DNA from 2 places in the Microbacterium sp. 22303 genome. Region 2 is predicted to be linked to the other one. Evidence: riboswitches for the same ligand, from Rfam matches in the RefSeq annotation. Region 2 holds a riboswitch; the other holds the start of a gene.
The links. Region 2 has a riboswitch for FMN ahead of ribD (bifunctional diaminohydroxyphosphoribosylaminopyrimidine deaminase/5-amino-6-(5-phosphoribosylamino)uracil reductase RibD). Riboswitches for the same ligand answer to the same signal wherever they lie in the genome.
Positions count from the first base shown of each region.

Region 1: linked by a shared signal. The riboswitch ahead of ACTJI8_RS04180 (6,7-dimethyl-8-ribityllumazine synthase) and the one ahead of ribD (bifunctional diaminohydroxyphosphoribosylaminopyrimidine deaminase/5-amino-6-(5-phosphoribosylamino)uracil reductase RibD) in region 2 are both predicted to bind FMN.

Region 1 covers NZ_JBQEOQ010000001.1:858,288-865,805, reverse strand. The annotation lists gene ACTJI8_RS04185 (FAD-binding oxidoreductase) at 1-1,132, shown strand, start outside; partial or broken gene ACTJI8_RS04180 (6,7-dimethyl-8-ribityllumazine synthase) at 1,227-1,667, opposite strand; FMN riboswitch at 1,675-1,819, opposite strand; gene ACTJI8_RS04175 (response regulator) at 1,940-2,632, opposite strand; gene ACTJI8_RS04170 (sensor histidine kinase) at 2,629-3,924, opposite strand; gene ACTJI8_RS04165 (cation:dicarboxylate symporter family transporter) at 4,105-5,553, shown strand; gene ACTJI8_RS04160 (SRPBCC family protein) at 5,664-6,149, shown strand; gene ACTJI8_RS04155 (hypothetical protein) at 6,160-7,353, opposite strand; gene ACTJI8_RS04150 (DUF5302 domain-containing protein) at 7,464-7,518, opposite strand, start outside.
Region 2 covers NZ_JBQEOQ010000003.1:173,956-181,473, forward strand. The annotation lists gene ACTJI8_RS10335 (exodeoxyribonuclease III) at 1-577, shown strand, start outside; gene trpS (tryptophan--tRNA ligase) at 663-1,667, shown strand; gene ACTJI8_RS10345 (endonuclease domain-containing protein) at 1,722-2,600, opposite strand; gene ACTJI8_RS10350 (GNAT family N-acetyltransferase) at 2,849-3,418, shown strand; gene ACTJI8_RS10355 (Fpg/Nei family DNA glycosylase) at 3,496-4,371, shown strand; FMN riboswitch at 4,453-4,602, shown strand; gene ribD (bifunctional diaminohydroxyphosphoribosylaminopyrimidine deaminase/5-amino-6-(5-phosphoribosylamino)uracil reductase RibD) at 4,656-5,783, shown strand; gene ACTJI8_RS10365 (riboflavin synthase) at 5,783-6,463, shown strand; gene ribA (GTP cyclohydrolase II) at 6,460-7,518, shown strand, end outside.

The sequences.
Region 1 (7,518 bases), on a different contig from region 2:
TGGCGCCTCCGGGGACCTGGCCGGGGCCGTGATCGTCCGGACGGCGGCGTTCGACCGGCTCGACATCGACCTCGAGGCCGGCGTCGTGGTGGTCGGCAGCGGCGTGCGCTGGGGTGCGGTGGTGGACGCCCTGGAAGGCACCGGCTGGGCGGCCCCCGCGGGCACGAGCCCCGTCGTCTCGGTCGCCGGGTACACGCTCGGCGGCGGACACTCCTGGTTCAGCCGCACCGCCGGACTCGGCTCCGACAACCTGCGCGCGGCGTGGGTGCTGCGGTCCGACGGCACGCACGAGCGCATCGACGACGACAGCGACCGCGAGGCCATGTGGGCGCTCCGCGGCGCCGGCGGCGTGGTCGGCATCGTGACCGCGCTCGAGATCGACCTCGTTCGTGCTCCGGAGCAGTGGGGCGCCTCTCTGACGTTCGATGCGGCGGACTCCGCTGCCGTGATCCGCGCCGTGCGGGACCTCGCCGCGTCCGCGGCGGCGACGCTCAACGTGTTCACGAACTCGATGCGGATGCCGGATGCGCCGATGCTGCCCGAGGAGATCCGCGGAAAGAGCTTCGTGACGGTGCAGGCCCTGTCCTCCCATGGTGCGGCAGACGCGTTCCTGGCGGGCGTGCGCCGGGCCGGCGCCGTCCAGCGCGAGACCTCAGGCCCCACCTCGCCCGCCGCGCTCGCGGCGGCATCGGGTGAGCCGACGGATCCGACCGCGGGCCGGGGCGCCTCCCTCGCCCTCGACCGGCTCGACGATGCCACGATCGACGCGCTGGTGCAGTTCCGCCAGGCGCCCGAGCAGTCGCCGATCGTCGGGATCGATCTGCGCATGCTGGGGGGCGCCCTCGACGCACCACGGCGGTCCGGCTTCGCCTCCCTGGCCTCGGCGTCATGGCTTCTGCATGCGCTCGTGCCGAACTTCCCGGGCGCGCCGGCCGAGCCCGGCGACGCGAGCATCGCGGGCCTCCTCGAACTACTCGCCCCGGTCGCGGCTGACCGGACGGTGCCGACCTTCCTCACGCCCGGTCAGACGCTCGAGCGGTGCGCCACGGCGGCCGACCTCGATCGGCTCCGGGCGATCCGAGCGAGCGCGGATCCTGACGGCGTGCTGCACGAGGGACGCCTGCCGCGCTGAGGTCCACTGTGCAGCGCAGCGGCGTCGGCCACGGCCGGGGCCTCGACGCGCACGCCGACCCGCGTCGGGCCCCGGTGCGGGCGTCGAGCGGTCGTCAGTCGATCGCGGCGAGGCTCTGCACCGTGGCCGAGACGGCCTCGGCGAGCTCACGACCCTTCACGGAGAAGTGGCGACGGAAGTAGTCCTGGTGCTCGTCGTGCTCGTGGAAATGGTGCGGCGTGAGCACAGCGGAGAACACCGGGACGTCCGTTTCCAGTTGCACGCGCATGAGGGCGTCGACGACGGATCCGGCGACGAAATCGTGCCGGTAGATCCCGCCGTCCACGACGAGAGCGCTCGCGGCGATGCCCTGGTAGCGCCCTGTGCGTGCGAGACGCTTCGCGTGCAGGGGGATCTCGAACGCGCCGGGGACACGGAACACGTCGACCTCGTCGAAGCCCAGCTCCGCGAGACGTTCGACGAATGCGGAAACCGTCTGCTCGACGATCTCGGCGTGCCACTGCGCGGCGACGATGGCGATTCTGGGCATGGTGGACTGCTCCTTCTGTCCTCTCTCATCCGGACTGTGACCGTCGGCTCCGGAATCGCACCGGATCGGCGGTCCCCGCCATGGGGACCGTTCGCGGGCTCGCGCGGACATGCCGCGACACCGCCGGTGGGGACTTGCACCCCGCCCTGAGGACACGACGACGCTATCACCGCGGGACGCGCCACCAGGACACCCGCATCTCCGCGGCGCGGACCTGGCGGCCGGGACCTGGCCGACCGCGGTCGCGGCTCGAATGCCGAGCGGCGATCCACCGGGCCTCAGCGCGGCGCGGTGGCGTCCCCAGCCAGGCGGTACGCCGTCTCGGGCCGGCCCGGCGTGCCGTAGCGCGGGGCGCGGATCGCGACCTGCTGCGCGACGAGGTGCTCCAGGTATCGGCGCGCAGTGACCCTGGAGACGCCGACGAGAGGCGCGGCCTCGCCGGCCGAGAGGTCGCCGTGCGCGCGCAGCACTGCGGTGACCGCGTGCAGCGTCTCGGCGGCGAGCCCCTTCGGCAGGGCGATGGTGCCGGTCGCCGGACCTCCGATGAGGGCGTCGATCTCCTCCTGGCTGGCGGCACCGGCGAGACCGGCCGCGCGTTCGTGACGATCGCGGAACTGCTGCAGACGCTCGCGGAAGACCGCGAACGGGAAGGGCTTGAGCAGGTACTGCGCCACACCGAGCGCCGACATCCGCCGCACAGCCTCGACATCACGCACGCTGGTCACCGCGATCACCTCGATCGCACTGCCGGCACCGCGGATGCGGCGCAGCACGTCGATGCCCGATCCGTCCGGCATCGTGAGATCCAGCAGGACCAGGTCGATCCGCCCCGCGTCCGCGGAGAGGGCGTTGAGCGCCGCCCGCACGCCGGTGCACTCTCCGACGACCTCGAACCCATCGAGCCGGGCGATGTAGGCCGCGTGGAGCTCGAGTGTGAGCGGGTCATCGTCGACGAGCAGCACTCCGATCATGCGGTTCTCCCTTCACGTCCGATGCCGGGCAGCGTCACACGGAACGCCGTGGGCTCGGTGGAGAGCTCGACGCTTCCGCCCGCGGCCGTCACGATGTCCCGGACGAGCGCGAGCCCCACTCCGCGCCCCGAGCGGTCGCTGGGCTTGGTGGAGAAGCCGTGCTCGAAGATCCGCTCCCGGAGCTCGACCGGGATGCCGGGACCTCCGTCCGAGACGGTGATCACGACGGCTCCGCCGTCGTCCGCGGCCACGTCGACACGCACCCAGCGGTCGGCGCCGGACTCCGCCTGAGACGCGGCGTCGAGGGCGTTGTCGATGAGATTGCCGACGAGGGCGACCGCGTCGACGGGGGTCAGATCCGCGCGCGGCGCCGCCGGATCCACGTGCACGTGCCAGCGCACGCCGCGCTCCTTCGCCTGCGAGGCCTTGCCCAGCAGGAGTGCGCCGAGCGTCGGATCCCCATCCCGCAGCGTCATCTGATCGATCACGGACTGGCTCTGCGCGGAGGTTTCCGACAGCAGGGCGATCGCCTCCTCGCGTCGGTCGAGTTCCAGGAGCGACAACGCCGTGTGCAGGCGGTTGCCGTGCTCGTGCGTCTGTGCGCGCAGCGCCTCGCCGAGTGTGCGCACCGACTCGTAGCCGGCCACCGCCTCTCGCACGTCGCGGGCGTCGAGATCGCCGGTGATGCGCCGTGTCGCGAGCCGCGCGAACACGGCGCCCAGCGCGCCGAGCGCGACGACGGCCAGGGTGAGGAGCAGGATCACCGGCAGGCGTCGCAGCAGGGCGCCGCCCAGCGACTCCACGGTCACCCCTGCCGACACCCAGCCGACGACCGTCCCTGCGGCGTCGCGGACGGGAGCGATGGTGCGCACGGACGGGCCGAGGGTTCCCGTGTACTGCTCGGTGAGGGCGCGGTCGTCGCGGGGGATCGTGCCGATGTAGTGCCCGCCGACCTGCGCCGGATCCGGGTGCGTGAGCCGCACGCCGTGTCCGTCCATGACGGTGATGAAGTCCAGCCCCGCGCCCGTGCGCACGGACTCGACGTAGCTGCGCAGGTCCGTCTCCGCGGCGGAACGGTCCGTCGCGGTCACGGCCGTTTCGATCTCCGGGGCGACGGAGAGCGCCCGCGCGATCGCGGCCGTGACGTGCTCGGCCTCCTGCCGTGCCGAGGTCTGCGCCTCCCAGGTGAGGAACGCGCCGATCGCCACGCCGATCAGCAGCACGGATCCGATCAGCAGCGCGAACACGCGCGAAGCCGCACTGCGCACGCCGCCGCGTCTTGTCGTCGCCATCGCCGATCCGGACCTCCTCAGACAGTATGCGCGAGTCGCGGCGCGCAGTGCGGCCTGCTCAGATTTCGCCCCGGTTTCAATACGAACAGAACTCGCCGCCGGGCGTCGTCGCTGCACACCATGGTCGACACGGCCCGCCCGACGTGGTGCGGGCGTCCTGTTCACTCAGCGGAGGCGATGATGGCTCTCACCGAAGGTTTCAGACTCCCGCGGCACGACTGGCGCCGCGGCAAGAACTCCTGGGACAAGCACACCTGGCTCTACTTGTCCGTACTCGTGGCGGTCGGCCTCGGAATAGCGGTGGGACTCCTGTTCCCGCAGTTCGCACAGGGCCTCGAGCCCATCGGCAAGGGGTTCGTGAGCCTCATCAAGATGATGATCGCGCCGATCATCTTCTGCACGATCGTGATCGGCGTCGGATCGATCGCCAAGGCGGCGACGGTCGGCAAGATCGGCGGACTCGCGCTGATCTACTTCATGGTCATGTCGACCTTCGCCCTCGCGATCGGCCTGATCGTCGGCAACATCATCCACCCGGGTGAGGGTCTGCACATGGCCGGCGCGACCTACGAGGCGGCCACGACCGAGGCCAAGACGACGCAGGACTTCATTCTCGGCATCATCCCCGCCACGTTCTTCGGCGCCTTCACCGGCGAGAGCGTGCTGCAGGTGCTCTTCATCGCGCTCCTCGTCGGTTTCGCGCTGCAGGGGCTCGGGGATCGAGGCGCGCCCATCATGGGAGCGATCAAGCACCTGCAGACGCTCGTGTTCCGCGTGCTCGGAATGATCCTGTGGCTCGCCCCCCTCGGTGCGTTCGGCGCGATCGCGGCAGTGGTCGGCAAGACCGGCGTCGCGGCGATCTGGAGCCTCGGGATCCTCCTCGGCGCGTTCTACCTGACCTGCATCGTGTTCATCGTCGTGGTGCTCGGCGGGATCCTGAAGCTCGTCGCCGGGGTGAACATCTTCCAGCTGATGAAGTACCTCGGGCGTGAGTACCTGCTGATCGTCGGGACGTCCTCGTCGGAGTCGGCACTGCCTCGGCTGATCGCGAAGATGGAGCATCTGGGTGTGGCCAAGCCCGTGGTGGGCATCACCGTGCCGACCGGCTACTCCTTCAACCTCGACGGCACCGCGATCTACCTGACCATGGCGTCACTGTTCATCGCGACCGGTCTGGGACAGCCGATGTCCATCCCGGAGCAGATCGGCCTGCTCGTGTTCATGATCATCGCGAGCAAGGGCGCGGCCGGCGTCACCGGCGCCGGACTCGCGACCCTCGCCGGTGGCCTGCAGGCCTACCGTCCCGATCTCGTGAACGGGGTCGGAGTGATCGTGGGGATCGACCGTTTCATGTCTGAAGGGCGCGCGCTGACCAACTTCACGGGGAACGCCGTCGCCACGATCCTCATCGGCACCTGGACGAAGCAGATCGATGCGGAGCAGGTGCGTCAGGTGCTCTCCGGCGCACGGCCGTTCGACGAGTCGCTGCTGGACGGCGTGGGGCACGACGGGCAGCCGGCCGTGCAGGACGGAGCCGAGCCTGTCAGCACCGAGACGCTCGGGCACGCGGCGGTCGAGGAGATGGCCGCGAAGCAGCAGCGGGCGCGGGCCCGCGCCGAGCGCGGCTGACCCGAATCGCCGGGATCGAGCCGGGGCAGGGAGCGCAGACGACGGCTCCCCGCCTCGGCTCGTCGGCCGTCGCAGCCTCTCGCCGCGACCAGGGGCGATAGCGTCGGAGCATGCCCGTCGTTCAGGCCGCCGTCGTCGTCCCCATCCCGCCCGTGCTCGCGTACGCGGTTTCGCAGACCACAGGAGAGGTGCGGCGCCGCTGGGATGGCTTCATCCGGGCGCAGCACTTCCTTGATGGCGCGACGACGCCGGCCAAGGGCGTGCGCACGTTCACCCGGCAGCGATTCGGGCTGTCGATGATCACCCACTACGTCTCGTACGCGCCGCCGACGAACGTCGGGATGGTGATGGAGAAGGGCCCGTGGTTCTTCCGCACGCTCGGTGCGGGGTGGCGCTTCGAACCCGTCGACGGGGGCACGCGCGCGGTCTGGAAATACAACTTCACCTGCCGCCCGACCTGGCTCGCACCGGTCGCGGAGCGGATCGGGACCGTCGTTCTCGGGTATGAGGTCCGCCGCAGGATCGCCGGCTTCGCGCGCGGCTGTGCGGATCCGGTCGTGCTCGAAGCCGCGGGTGCAACGCTCGCCGAGAGCTGAACCAGGCCGGTCAGTACCAGTTGTTCGACACCTCGTGCGCCCAGGCTCCGCAGGGGGATCCGTAGCGGTCCTGGATGTAGCTGAGGCCCCAGTCGATCTGGGTGTTCCCGTTGGTGCGCCAGTCGGCGCCGGCCGCCGCGAGCTTGTCAGCCGGAAGAGCCTGCGGGATCCCGTAGGCCCCGCTGTCCGGGTTCAGGGCATCCGCCCGCCAGCTCGACTCCTGCATCCACAGCCGGTACAGGCACGGGAACTGATCCTGGCCCCAGCCGTAATTGCCGAGCTGCCCGGCGGCATACGCCTGGGCTCCGGCCGGATCGACGTTCACGCCGTCACCGCCGAGCCCGTCCCAGCCTCCGCCGCTTCCGCCCCCGGACCCCGCGGCAGCGGCCGCTTCGGCGGCTGCCGCCTGCTCCCGTTCCTGCTCGGCGACCTGCTGGCCGATCCGATAGCGTCGCTCCACGTCGGCCGTGGTGTTCTTCAGGGCGGCCAGCTGCGAGTACAACGTGGTGACGTGGCCCTGCAGATCGGCGACGGCGGCGGCTTCCGCGTCGGCGGCGGCTTTCGCCTTCTGCGCCGCGTCCTCGGCAGAGGTCGCGAGGGCGTCCCTGGCCGCGCGGGCGACCTGCGCCTGATCCTGCAGCGACGTGGCGACGCCCTGCACGGCGATCGCGCGTTCGCCGAGCTTCGCCCAGGTCGCGTCGAGCTGCTGCAGTGCGCCGAGGCGCGTGAGCAGCTCGTCCGGATCCGCCGAGGTGAAGAGCCGCACGGTGAGGGGCGACGCGGTCTCGGCACGCGCGCGGGCGGCGATCAGCGAACCGACTTGCTCGTGCGTCTGCTGCACGGTCTGCTCGGCTGCCGCGGCCTGCACGCCCAGCTCGTCCGCCCGGTGCGCGGCAGCGTCCGCGTCGGCACGAGCCGCGTCCGCCGCCTGGGCCGCCTTCATCGCCGCCGTCGAGGCGTCGGCGGCCTTCTGCTGAGCGGTCGCGAGGGCGTCGTTGATGCGGGTGATCTGATCTTGCGTGGCCTGTTCGTTTCCCTGGGCGTTCTGCACGTCCTGCCACGAGGGGTAGTCGTCGGCATATGCCGGTGCGGCCACCGCGAGCGGCACCGTCAGCAGCACGCCGGCCACGAGCGCCAGGAGCGGGCGCGAGGCGCGTGCTCTGCGCCCAGGCGCAGGTGCGGCGGAGCCGGAGGGAAGGATCACCCTTCGACGCTAACCCCGCTCGCTGTGGATTCCCACCCCTGCCGGTGGATGCGCGGACGACGAAGGGCGCCGACGATCCCTCGTCGGCGCCCTTCGCGGTGGATACAGGATCAGCCGCTCTTGCGGCGGAACTCGCGCCTGGTCTGCGCCCCGTGCGCGGCGTGC
Region 2 (7,518 bases):
CACGGTCGTCAGCGCCTACGTGCACAGCGGTGAGGCGGACACCCCCAAGCAGGACGAGAAGTGGAAGTTCCTCGACGCGATGACCACGCGCATGGGCGAGCTGGGTGCAGACGACGCCCTCTCGCTCGTCACGGGCGATCTCAACGTCGGGCATCGGCCCCTCGACATCCTGAACTGGAAGGGCAACGTCAAGAAGGCCGGCTTCCTCGCGCGCGAGCGTGCGTACTTCGACCGTTTCCTCGGCGCCGCGGGGGAACCTGCGATCGGTCAGGAGGGCATCGGCCGGGGAATGGTGGGCCAGCTCAGCGACACGCGCCCCTTCGTGGCGGAGGGCGACGGCAAGGGCCTCGGCTGGGTCGATGTGGGACGCGTCGCTGCGGGCGAGGTCGCCGGCCCGTACACCTGGTGGACGATGCGCGGCCAGGCCTTCGACAACGACTCCGGCTGGCGCATCGACTACCACCTCGCCACGGCACCTCTCGCGGCACGGGCGACGAACTACCGCGTCGCACGCGCCGCCACCTACGCCGAGCGCTGGAGCGACCACACTCCGGTCATCGTCGACTACACGTACTGAGCTGCCGCCCGGTGCCTCGCCGCGCTGTCGTCGAGGCACCGAACGCACGGTCGGGCGCTCGATCCCGTCCCCATAGGATTGTTCTGTGACGAAACCCCGCCTCTACTCCGGAATGCAGCCCTCCGCCGACTCCCTCCAGGCCGGCAACTACATCGGGGCGCTGCTGCAGTGGCGGGACCTGCAGAACTCCTACGACGCGTTCTTCTCCGTGGTCGACCTGCACGCGCTGACCCAGCCGAACGACCCGGCGGAGCTGCGGGAGAAGACCCGCCGCACCGCCGCCCAGTACATCGCGGCGGGGATCGAGCCGTCGAAGTCGACGCTGTACGTGCAGTCGCATGTGCGCGCGCATGCCGAGCTCGCCTGGATCCTGTCGACCATTACCGGGTTCGGCGAGGCCGGTCGCATGACCCAGTTCAAGGACAAGTCGGCACGGTACGGCACCGACGCGACCTCGGTCGGCCTGTTCACGTACCCGGTGCTGATGGCCGCCGACATCCTGCTCTACCAGACGGATGTCGTGCCGGTGGGCGACGATCAGAAGCAGCACGTCGAGCTGACCCGCGACCTCGCGGAGCGGTTCAACGCGCGCTACGGCGAGACGTTCGTGGTGCCGATCCCGGTGATCCAGAAGGACACCGCGCGCATCTACGACCTGCAGAGCCCCACCTCGAAGATGTCGAAGTCGGCCGAGTCGGACGCCGGCGTGCTGTGGCTGCTGGACGACCCGGCCAAGTCGGCGAAGAAGATCATGCGCGCCGTGACCGACAACGAAGGATCCGTCCGGTACGACCGCGAGGACAAGCCCGGCGTCTCCAACCTGCTGACGATCTACGCAGCCCTCACCGGCCGTCAGATCGCGTCCATCGAGGACGAGTACGCGGGCCGCGGCTATGGCGACTTCAAGAAGGGGCTCGCCGAGGTCGTCGTGAACGAGTTCGGCCCGGTGCGCGACCGCGCGAACGAGCTGCTCGCGGATCCCGCCGAGCTGGACCGGATCCTCGCCGCCAACGCCGCCCGCGCCGACGAAGTCGCCGACCGGACCCTCGCCCAGGTGTACGACAAGGTCGGCCTGCTCCGCCGAGTCTGAGTCGGCGGTCGGGCGGGTGCTCGGCGGTGTTCGGCGTGCTTCGGCGTGCCGAACTCAGTCGATCCGGTGCTGCGCCGGCGCGTTCTGCGATCGGGCCCCGAGATCGACTGAGTTCGTGACGCTGCGGCGGCGTGCCGGTCGGAAGCCGCGCATGCCCCGCAGCGCCGCCACCACGCCCTCTCGGTCGTACATGATGTCCTCGGCGATCAGTCGCAGCACGCAGAGTCCCTGCGCCGCCGCCTGGCGGTCCCGCGCGTAGTCGCGGCGCCGCTGCGCCCAGTCCTCGTGATGCGCCCGGGAGTCGCACTCGACCACGAGCCAGCCGTCGAGCAGCAGATCCACCCGGCCGAAGTCGAACAGCACCTGCACGGCGACATCGAACCCCAGCGCGCGGGCGGCGATGCGCACGAGCGTCTCCGGTCCGGACTCCGCCCGCCCGTCCACGAGGCGACGGAGCACGCGCGTGCGCCGGGGGGCGAGCTCGAAGACCTCGTCGAGCCCGTCGAGGTCGATCAGCCCCTGATGCAGGGCGCTGTCCAGCGACGCCACGGCGTCCCGCGGTTCCTGGCAGGCGAGCGATTGCGCGAGTGCATCGACGAGGGGGACGGCGAGGTCGTTCCAGGGCGCGGAGCACGCCCGCCAGTGCCGGACGATCAGTGCCGAGGGGAGAGCGTGATGCGAGGAGTGCGGCGTCATCTGCAGGTGCAGCGGATGCCGTTCGCGGACGAAGACGCCGGCGAGCGCGAGCGCACTCACGCAGTCGGCCCGCCCGCCGAACCGTCCCGCCTCGAGCGCGAACTCCGGGCAGCGCGCCGTCGTGTACTGCCCCTGTCGCAGCCGGATCAGCGTCCCATACTGCACCGCCTGCGCGATCATCCTGCCGGTATACCCCTGGGCGCGCAGTTCGAAGGTCCTGAATCGCTGGTCGATCATCCCCCGAGGGTGGCCGTTCGCGAGTTGCCATGGGCTCTCGCCGCCGGAATCTGTGAAGACTGCGGATTCTGCCGCGCCTGTGCAGGACGATGCGGACGGCGTCGCCAGTTCCGGGCTCGGGCACTCGCCGTTCCGAACTCAGTCGATCGCGCACCGGATGACCTCGTCGATCGGTTCTGCGGCGGGATCGACTGAGTTTCGCACGCACGTGGACGATCCGGGCCGGGCGGCGGGCCTAGGCTGAACCGATGGAACCGGTCGAGCTGCGCACACCTCGCCTGGTCCTGCGCGCCCCGACCTCCGCCGACGTCGAAGCGATCTCGGAGGCGTGCCAGGACCCGGAGATCCCGCGCTGGACCACTGTGCCGAGCCCCTACGGTCGCGCGGACGCCGAAGACTACGTCCGGCTCGTCGGTGAGTGGTGGGAGGACGGATCCCAGACGGTGTGGGCGGCGTACGCCAACGGCACGCTGATCGCGTCGATCGGACTGCATCACATCGTCGAGCACCCGACGGGCGGCGACGCCGAGCTCGGCTACTGGGTGGCCGCGCCTGCGCGCGGACGCGGATACCTCACCGAGGCCGCTCGCGCCGTGATCGACTGGGGATTCGCCGAGCTGGGTCTCGCCCGAATCCGGTGGCGCGCCGTGGTCGGCAACGTGCCGTCGGCGCGGAGCGCCCGGGCGCTCGGGTTCCGCTACGAAGGCCTCCTGCGGCAGGGACTGTCGGGGCCGCGAGGCCGGGACGACGGATGGAGCGGCGCGCTGCTGCGCAGCGACGACCGCGCTCCCGTGGACTGGCCGATCGACCTCGGCTGAGCCCTCCCCTGAGCGTTCGGCGGCCGTCATCCGGACCGCCCTGCCCGGATGTCGCACGGGGGTGGCAGGATGATCCCATGCCGGAGATGCCTGAGGTGCAGGGGCTGGTCGACTTCCTCGCGGAGCGCGCGGTCGGGCTCACCATCACCCGCGCCTCGGTGTCGGCGATCGCGGCGCTGAAGACCTTCGACCCGCCCGTGACCGCACTGGCGGGGTCACAGATCGACGGTGCAGCACGCCACGGGAAATTCGTGGATCTGACGCTGAAGAGCGACACCGAACCGCACCTACACCTCGTCTTCCACCTCGCCAAGGCCGGATGGCTGCGCTGGTACGACGCCCTCCCCACCACGCTGATCCGCCCGGGCAAGTCGCCGATCGCGTTGCGGATCGCGTTCGACGACGGCAGCGGCTTCGACCTCACCGAGGCGGGCACGAAGAAGTCCCTCGCCGTGTACGTCGTCCGCTATCCGGCCGACGTTCCCGGCATCGCACGACTGGGGCCTGACCCGTTGGATCCGTCCTTCACCCGCGACGTGTTCGCGGCGCTGCTCGAGGGCCGGCGCACGCAGATCAAAGGTCTGCTGCGGGACCAGGCGGTGATCGGCGGCATCGGCAACGCCTACTCGGACGAGATCCTGCACGCCGCCAGGATGTCGCCCTACGCGCCCGCCGGTGGTCTAAATGAGGCAGAGGTCACCGGGCTGTACGACGCGATGCAGTCGACGTTGCGTGAGGCAGTGGCAGAGGCGAGCGGCAAGCCGCCAGCCGAACTCAAGGACGCGAAACGACGAGGGATGCAGGTGCACGCCCGCAGGGGGGAACCCTGCCCGGTGTGCGGCGACACGGTGCGCAGTGTGTTCTTCGCCGACCGATCGCTGGAGTACTGCCCCACCTGCCAGACCGGCGGCAAGGTGCTCGCGGACCGTCGGCTGTCACGGCTGCTGAAGTGAGCCGGAACGACATGGGGCGTCACAGATGCATCCGCCGGAATGAAACCGGCATCCGCGCGTTGACTAAGCTGAGAGCAACACAACGTGCTCCGGGGTCGGTGAGAATCCGAACCGGCGGTGACAGTCCGCGAACCGAGGATCCGACACGGATCCGAGGCCGATCCGGCGCAATTCCGGGACCGACGGTGATGCGAGCGAAGGCTCGCGAGTCCGGATGAGAGGCAGCACGCACGATCGACGTGCGCCCCGACCCCGGTGATCTGGACCAGGATGAAGAAGGCGACATGACGGCGACAGCGGCGGAGCGGGCGGCGATGACGCACGCGCTCGAGATCGCGCGCCGCGGCCCGCGCGGGCTGAACCCGCAGGTCGGCGCCGTGATCCTCTCCCCCACCGGCGACGTGCTCGCCGAGGGCTGGCACCGTGGCGCGGGAACCCCGCACGCCGAGGTCGATGCGCTCTCGAAGCTCGCGCCGGCCGAGCTCCGCGGCGCGACCGCCGTGGTGACGCTCGAACCGTGCAATCACACCGGCCGCACCGGTCCGTGCGCCCAGGCACTCATCGACGCCGGCGTGGCCCGCGTCGTCTACGCGCTCGACGATCCTGGCGTGCGATCCGGCGGCGGCGCGGAGCGGATGCGCGCCGCCGGCCTCGACGTCGTCGCCGGTGAGCAGGCCGACGCCGCCGAGGCTCTGATCGGCGACTGGCTCACGGTGCAGCGCCTCGGCCGTCCGCATGTGACGGTGAAGTGGGCGCAGAGCCTGGACGGCCGCGCCGCCGCGGCGGACGGATCCAGCCAATGGATCACCGGCCCCGCGGCCCGCGCCGACGTGCACCGCCGTCGTGCCGCGGCCGACGCGATCATCGTGGGCACCGGCACGGTGCTGGCCGACGACCCTGCCCTCACCGCCCGCGACGGCGATGCCCTGCTCCCCCGCCAGCCCGTCCCCGTGGTCATCGGCGCGAGGGAGACTCCCGCCGAGGCCGCCGTGCGCCGCCATCCGCACGCGCCGCTGTTCTACACCGAGCACGACCTCACGGCGATCCTCGCGGATCTCCGCGATCGTGGGATCCAGCGCGTCTTCGTGGAAGGCGGGCCGACCCTGGCCAGTGCGTTCCTCGCCGAAGGGCTGATGGACGAGGTCCTGGCCTACCTGGCCCCCGTGCTGATCGGCGGACCGAAGCTGGCCCTCGGCGACATCGGCGTGTCCTCGATCGGTGAAGCCCGGCGCCTGGTCGTCGATGAGTGGCTGCCGCTCGGCCCGGATCTGCTGGCGATCGCCCGGCCGGCCGCCGCCCAGGCGGCCGCCGCCGCCGACGAAGCCGCCGAAAACGACGCGACGGTGAACGCCGTCCCCGCAGACGAGAACACCTCCCGGAACGACCCCTCCCGGAGCGAAGGAGAAGCCTGATGTTCACCGGAATCATCGAGGAGATCGGCGAGATCACTGCGATCACGCCCGCCGGCGACGGCTGGCGCCTGACCGTGCGCGCCCCGAAGGCCGCGTCCGACGCGGTGCACGGCGAGTCCATCGCCGTGAGCGGCGTGTGCCTCACCGTGGTCGGATCCACCTCCGACACCTTCGACACCGACGTCATGAAGCAGACGCTCGATGTCGCCGCGATCGGCGGCGCGACGGTGGGCACGCGGGTGAACATCGAGAAGGCGATGCCGGTCGGCGCCCGCCTCGGCGGCCACATCGTGCAGGGCCACGTCGACGGCGTCGGTGAAGTGCTCGAGGTGCGGCCCGGTGCACAGTGGAGCGTGCTGCGCATCTCGCTGCCGCACGACCTCGCCCCGCTCGTCGTGGACAAGGGATCCATCTCGGTCGACGGCACATCGCTGACCGTGAGCGCAGTCAGCGAGCCCCCTTCGACAGGCTCAGGGACCGATTCAACCCCACAGGACTGGTTCGAGGTTTCGCTCATCCCCGAGACCCTCGCGGCGACCACGCTCGGATCCCGCGCCGTCGGCGACCGGGTGAACCTGGAGACCGACATCCTCGCCCGGCACGTCGAGCGGCTGCTCGCGTTCCGTGCCGCAGACGCCGGCGCCGACCGCGCCGCCACACCGGAAGGAGGCTCGCGATGAGCCTTTCCACGATCGCCGAGGCGCTGGAGTCGCTCCGCGCCGGCCGCCCCGTGCTCGTCGCGGATGACGAGAACCGCGAGAACGAAGGCGACGTCATCCTCTCGGCCGAGCTCGCGACCCCCGAGTGGATCGCATGGACCGTGCGCTGGACCTCCGGGTACCTGTGCGCACCCATGCCCGCCGACATCGCCGACGCGCTGAACCTGCCCCCGATGGTCGAGGCCAACGAGGACGCGCGCAGCACCGCGTACACGATCAGCGTCGACGCAGCCTCCGGCGTCACCACCGGCATCAGCGCCGCCGACCGTGCCCGCACTTTGAACGTGCTGGCCGACGCGGCGTCCCTGCCGAACGACCTCATCCGTCCGGGGCACGTGCTGCCCCTGCGTGCGGTCGACGGCGGGGTGCGCCAGCGCGGCGGACACACCGAGGCGGCCGTCGAGCTGATGCGGCTGGCCGGTCTGCGCCCGGTCGGCGCGATCGCTGAGGTCGTCGCCGAGGACGGCAGCATGATGCGTCTGCCCGGACTGATGGAGCTCGGCGAGCGCGACGGGATCCCCGTGATCACGATCGAGCAGCTGATCGCGCATCTCAACGAGGTCGACCCACGGGACGAGGCCGACTGCGTCGCCAACAACACCCGTCGCCGGGTGAGCCTGCGCGCCGACGCCACCGTGCCCACGACGCACGGCGTGTTCCGTTTCCTCGCCTACAAGGACCGCATCACCGGCACCGACCACATCGCGGTCGTCTCAGGCGAGCCGACGGAGACGGCGCTGGTGCGGGTGCACTCGGAGTGCCTGACGGGCGAGGCGTTCGGATCCCTCAAGTGCGAATGCGGCCCGCAGCTGGAGGCGGCCCTCGACGCGATCGAGCAGGAGGGTGGCATCGTCATCTACATGCGAGGCCACGAGGGACGCGGCATCGGCCTGATCAACAAGCTGCGCGCGTACGCCCTGCAGGAGGAGGGCCTCGACACGGTCGATGCCAACCTCGCGCTGGGCCTCCCCGCCGACGCCCGCGACTACGCCGCGGCGGCCGGGATCCTCACCGAC